One region of the Bradyrhizobium japonicum USDA 6 genome, then DNA from elsewhere that is predicted to be linked to it. Evidence: riboswitches for the same ligand, from Rfam matches in the RefSeq annotation. Region 1 holds a riboswitch; the other holds the start of a gene.
The links. Region 1 has a riboswitch for cobalamin ahead of BJ6T_RS00040 (ribonucleoside-diphosphate reductase subunit alpha). Riboswitches for the same ligand answer to the same signal wherever they lie in the genome.
Positions count from the first base shown of each region.

Region 2: linked by a shared signal. The riboswitch ahead of BJ6T_RS48525 (TonB-dependent receptor) and the one ahead of BJ6T_RS00040 (ribonucleoside-diphosphate reductase subunit alpha) in region 1 are both predicted to bind cobalamin.

Region 1 is NC_017249.1:6,809-9,892, forward strand. Features, by position in the region: gene BJ6T_RS00040 (ribonucleoside-diphosphate reductase subunit alpha) at 1-1,169, opposite strand, end outside; cobalamin riboswitch at 1,274-1,444, opposite strand; partial or broken gene BJ6T_RS45085 (transposase) at 1,570-1,716, opposite strand; gene BJ6T_RS00050 (GNAT family N-acetyltransferase) at 2,151-2,792, opposite strand.
Region 2 is NC_017249.1:5,028,480-5,031,563, forward strand. Features, by position in the region: gene BJ6T_RS23800 (adenylate/guanylate cyclase domain-containing protein) at 1-125, shown strand, start outside; gene BJ6T_RS47365 (hypothetical protein) at 252-428, shown strand; gene BJ6T_RS47370 (hypothetical protein) at 581-793, shown strand; gene BJ6T_RS47375 (hypothetical protein) at 896-1,153, shown strand; gene BJ6T_RS23815 (hypothetical protein) at 1,282-1,503, shown strand; cobalamin riboswitch at 1,579-1,792, shown strand; gene BJ6T_RS48525 (TonB-dependent receptor) at 1,907-2,551, shown strand; gene BJ6T_RS23820 (TonB-dependent receptor plug domain-containing protein) at 2,560-3,084, shown strand, end outside.

The DNA of each region.
Region 1 (3,084 bases):
GCACGCTTCATTCCGTCCGGCGCCACCGTGATGAAGTGCGTGAGCACGTTGTCTAGGAAGCGCATGACGTCCTCTATGAAGCCGGGCTCCTCATTCCACTGGTCCCAGGTCTCGAGGTTGAGCGACGACAGGCAGCAAACCGCGGTGCGCTCCTCGCCGCGATGATCGATGCCGGTCGACAGGGTAATCTCGCTGCACAGGTTGGAGGTCGAGACCTCGAGGCCGAGCTCGCGCTGGTGCTTGGGGAGCGCACGGTTCACGGTGTCGATGAACAAGAGATAAGGCTCGCCGGTCTGCAGCCGGTTCTCAAGGATGCGTTGCCACAGCTGGCGGGCGTCGATCTCGCGGACGACCTCGTTAGTCTTCGGGCTGCGCAGAGCGAATGCGGTGCCGGCGCCCACGGCACACATGAACTCGTCGGTGACGTTGATGCCGTGATGTAGGTTGAGGCTCTTGCGGTTGAAGTCACCAGACGCCTTGCGGATCTCGAGGAACTCCTCGATCTCGGGATGGTGGATATCGAGATAGACCGCCGCCGAGCCGCGCCGCAACGAGCCCTGGCTGATCGCCAGCGTGAGGCCGTCCGTGACGTGGATGAACGGGATGATGCCCGAGGTGACGCCGCCCCTCGCCTTCTCGCCGATTGAGCGAACATTACCCCAGTAGGTGCCGATGCCGCCGCCATTGGAAGCAAGCCAGACGTTCTCGTTCCAGGTGCCGACGATGCCTTCGAGCGAGTCCGACACTGAGTTAAGGAAGCACGAGATCGGAAGGCCGCGCGTCGTGCCGCCGTTGGAGAGCACCGGTGTGGCCGGCATGAACCACAGCCGAGACATCGCATCATATAGACGTTGGGCATGCGCAACATTGTCCGCGAAGGCGCAAGACACTCGGGCGAACATGTCCTGGAGGCCTTCGCCGGCGAGCAGATAGCGGTCGGTCAGCGTCAGCCTACCAAACGAGGTCAGCAGGTCGTCGCGCGACCGATCGAGCGAAAGGTCAGACGGAGTTGGCGATCGCGCGGGGGGCCTCGGCAGGGGAGCCGGCAATGCTGGGGGCTGCACAAGACACAGTTCAGGTGTGGTAGGCTTTGCCTGCGCTGAGGGCTGCCGCACACTCGGCAGCTCAATGAGATGACCATACTGATCGAAATCGTAAGACGCCGACATCGGCAACCCCGTGATATTTGGGGGCTGGGACCGTGCGGACGACTTGCGAGGGGACCGGGCAAATGTCCCCGGCTGCAAGCGACCCACCGGGCACCCCGCCCGAGGACATGGGTTCTGTCGCGGTAGGTTTCCTGGCTCGCGGGTCGCTGCGGCTGTCGGCCTTCCCAGCGCTGTCGCGCTAATGCCTCGGAATAGCCGCTGCCGACACAATGGGTTCCCCCCTAACACCGTGCCACCATATATGCGAATTTAAAACCACTACGACACCACATATAGAAGCCTTTGCCCAGACTCGTCAAGACGGCACAGTCAAGTTAACCAGTTGGAGCAGCCCCGAGGTCGAGGTTCGAAATTCGCCGAGCGCCTGTCCTGAGAGCCTCACTCAAAAAACATAGATGTCTCAAGGCCTGGCCAATCGGCGAGTTAGGAGCCTCAGATGGGCGACGAGCGGCCAGGCGAGCTCGGTAGCGGCGGAACCTTCGAAGTCTTTGCAGAGATGCCCACATCTGCCGAGCCACGCAAAGGTGCGCTCGACGACCCAGCGCCTGCGATCGGCCAAGATGTGCTCAAACCTTTGGAAGTGGCGTCGCAAATTCTCCAACAGGGGAACAGCAACCCTGGACATCCTGAATGTTGGCATCGATCGGTTCGCGGTCCGCGAATTGAGTTGGGCCGGATCGGGTTTCGGTAGCCATACGCGTCTCGCCATTCATCGCTTTCTGTGGCCTTAGATCAAAAATTGTCTGGAGCCCGACCGCAAATCGATGCAGCCGCCCGTGGCAATATCCCAGCTTAGTGGATTTGACCCCGCCAGCTCTCACATCAGACGTGCCAACTTTGCCGAAGAGACGATTGGTATGCTTTTCGCAGGCCCGGCGTCCGCCTCACGTGCTCAGTTGTCTGGCCGCGAACATAAGCCGTCCTGACCGAACGCGGTCATGTCAGGTTATTGGCAATCAATCCTAACGGGATGAGGCGGAGCTATGCTTGAGTCTGGGTGACGAGCCGATCCGGCGGCGCGGCCTTGCTGGGTCGGAATGAAGCCGTTCGCAACATTGGCGTGAGCGGCGGCGAAGAACCGTGTTGTATCTCACCAACGACCTTGAAGCCGTGACGTTGGTAAAAGGGAATGTTTTCAGGGTTCGAACTTTCGAGGTAGGCAACAATGCCGTCCTCATCGCATCGTTGAAGGGCGTAGTTCATCAGCAACGTGCCAAGCCCTTTTCCGACCCAGTTCGGATCGACGGCAATGAGTGGCAGATACCAATGTGGCTCGTGGGGACGATGTTCGGCCATTCTCCGCCGCAAGTGTGCCATATCCTCGGTAATCTCCGGGCGCAGGGATAGCGCCATGATTGCATCCAATGCCTCCTCATCTTGCTGCACGTTGGGAGGCAGCCACAGGGCCGCGCCACGAATCTCTCCCGCGACGTAGGCTGTGCCATGTGCAAATGCTCGGCCCCCACAGGCGTCAATGAACTGAGGCATGCTTCTAAGGTATTGCCTTGGGTCAGGCCAGCTCCAACGCATCAACGGATCCGCGGCAAAGCCGAGCACAATTGTCCAGACAGTGCTTGCACGAATGTTTGCGTTCGCAGATCTGATATCTGATTCTTCTGTCATGAAGTCGTTTCGGGGCTCTGTTTTGGCATTGGCCTTCCAAGGAGGAGCATGGCATCGACACATCTGACGGTGAGCGGAATGGATGCACCGACGGGGACTCGCCGGGTGCATTTGGTTTCCCTTCCGAGATCTCCGCCTGTCTCAGACGGCTGACTTTGACGGCCACTTCGGACGAAGGCTCCTTGGTAGGCAATGCTTGGATCTACATATTCCTGGCGGGCTTCTGCGCTTCCACGCCCTATCTGGAACCCGCCCCGCCCTTCCCAAGGAAGCTCCGACGTTCTCAAGGTCG
Region 2 (3,084 bases), 4.2 Mb from region 1:
ACACGGCGCTCGAAGCCGTGCCCGGCGACGGTCCCTCGCGCACGCTGCTCGGCCGCATCGCGCAGTTCGAGGCCAATCCGCCGGACGCCAATTGGGACGGCGCTTGGCGGCTCGAGCAGAAATAGCCGTCCTTGCCGGGCCGGCACCGCCCTTGCCGGAAAAAACGCTTCTACTCGATAACGATGTTCGCAGTGACCTAATTCCCGGGCTTAGGTTAGTCGTCCCTTGAGGCGTTTGATGGGGACACGCCGATGACAGAACTTCAGGACAGGCTGGAACGGTTCGAGACGCTCACCGCCGAATGCGAGCTGATCGCCAAGCTCGCAACCGACAGCACCAAGCGCGAGTTCTATCTGAAACTCTCGGAGCAGTACCGTCAGCTGGCGGTTGATATGCGGAAGGTGATCGCGACCAAGGCCGCGGCCTGACGCCGACTGCAAGCCGTTCTTAATGTTTGGCGCGCATCCTCCGGGATGCGGGCGGCGCGATCCATGATTGCTCGCGGTGGGAATGCCGAGATCCGTTGCTGCGCAGCGTACCTCGCCGATGTCGCTTTGCCGCTCCCTACCAGGGCAATCCCATGCGCCTTGTTGCAGTCCTCATCTTCGCGCTCATGACGGCCGCCTGCAATCAGGAGCAGGACATCACCGGCTCGACCCCGGTCTGTGCGATGCGGAACTACAGCTCCTACAATCCCCGCGACATGAACCAGTGCGTTGCCGCCTGCAAGGCGTGCGACCACGGCAACACCGTCACCTGCACCACGTCATGCACCCTCAAGGGCGCCCACTGAGCGGCGTCGCTGCCTGGAGCTAGGGGTGACGGTGCTCGGGCACCGGAACGATTCACATGGGTCAGTCATTGAAGGAGCAGGCAGGACGCGGAGTCCTATGGAATGGGTATGCTCGATCCCGGTCGGTTTCTGGTGTCGTGCTCGCATTGCGATGCATGGCCGATGGCGGCCAACGTCAAACGTTCGAGCTGGTCGGCGTCGCCGCACGAGGTCCGCTTCGTATGCCCGCGCTGTCGCCGCGAGGAGACCGCCATCATCTCGGCCTCCGGTGAGCTGACCCCGATCCGGCGCAGCGACGCCCCGCTGCGCGACGTCACCGCGGCCTGGGCTCCGGCCCAGCGGCCAAGAGGGCGGGCGTAGCCCGCCTGTCACAGGACCGAGAGATCGGGCGCAGTCAGCTCTGCGCAACACCTTGCGCGGTCCGTTTTTGGAACCCGGCCTGCGCCGACGCGTTTCCGCTCCGACATCAACGCATCGAGGCCCTGCGAATGATCAGCGAGCATTTCGATACCCGCACCCGGATCAACATGAAGCTGGCGCTGGATCGGGTCTGCCGCAATCGCCCGGTCGGCGAGGACCATCGCTTTCGCAGGTCCGTTGCCGAGAACATCATCCGCTGCGCGCTCACGGGCCGCACCGGCATCGGCCAGCTCGTCGATGCCGGCGAGCGGGCGGTGATCAGGACGCGTTCGGAGCGGGAGCCGGCCTGATTGCGCCGGCTCAATCTCCGGTGCGGTGCTTTGACCGTGATGCAACCGGCCGATTGACTCTCCGCTTGCCCGCCCCCTAGATTGGCCGGTGACGGTTCTCCTCACGGAGATCAAAAGGGAACGTGGTGCGAGGTTTTCCCGATACCGGGATATTCTCAACGCCGCGGCTGCCCCCGCAACTGTAAGCGGTGAATCTTTCGTCATATGCCACTGGGAATCTCGGTCCTGGGAAGGCGACGCAAGGTAACGACCCGCGAGCCAGGAGACCTGCCGTCAACCGTGGTCACACGCGAAGATGTCGGTCGGGGAGTACAGACATTAGCTTCACCGGAGCAATCGAACGCTCCGCCGTGAAACCTCGTTCGCTGTGACGTGCCACTGACGTCATACCGAGGTTACAAGAGTGTCCCGTATTGTCTTTGCCGCCAGGCGCTTCCGCACCGGCTTGGTCTTGCTCGTTTCCCTGTCTTCACTTGATCTGTCCATTGCCCAGGCCCAGCAATCGGCATCGCCCGATCTGCTGCCGGCGGTCGAGGTCGCGGCGACCGAGCGTGCGGCCAAGCCGCAAGTCGTGCGGCGTGCGCCCGACCAGCCCGCGCAGCGGCGCGTCGCTCGCGTGCCGAAGCCCGAGTGGGTGCCGGCGTCGTCCCCGGTTGCCGGGGTATCCGCGGCCAACCTGTTTCCGACGGTCGTCGTCAGTCCGACGGATATTGTCACTCCGACCAATCTGGTTGCGAGCTCGGTGACGGTTCTGACCGCCAGAGACATCGAGCGCGATCAGCGCCGGACCGCATCCGATGCGCTGAGCGCGGTTCCTGGCCTGAACCTCGTGCAGACCGGCGGTCCGGGCGGACAGACGTCGATCTTCATGCGCGGAACGAATTCCAACCACACCAAGGTCCTGATCGACGGCATCGACGTCAGCGATCCCGGCAACCCGAACCGTTCGTTTGATTTCGGCCAGTTGCTCACCTCCGACATTCAGCAGATCGAAGTCCTGCGCGGTCCGCAGGGCGGTCTCTACGGCGCAGACGCGCTGGGGGCGTGATCTCCATCGTGACGAAGAAGGGCGACGGTCCCGCCCGCGCGACCGGCTCGGTCGAGGGAGGCTCGTTCGGAACGTTCAATCAAACCGCAGGCCTGAGCGGTTCACAGGACCACTTCAACTATGCCTTCAACGTTGCGCATTTCCACGCGAACGACGTGCCGGTGACGCCGGTCGAATTGCTGCCGCCGGGGCAGAAGGCGATCGGCAACAACTACGACAATATGACCTATTCGACGAAGCTTGGCGCCGAACTGAGCGAACACCTGACGCTCAACGGCGTCGCGCGGTACACTGACGCAACCCTGCGCTTTACCGGAGATACCTTCGATCCCGTCACATTCGCGAGCTTTCCCGCGGCTGCGCAAAGCACGCAGACGGTGCACCAGCTCTTCACGCGCGGGGAGGCGGTCTGGTCTGCTCTCGACGACCGGATGAAGAGCTATTTCGGCGTCAACTACACCAATCACTGGAACTACAACATCTCGCCCGGCAACGCGATGGCCACGATCACGACAGGCGACCGCGTCAAGTAT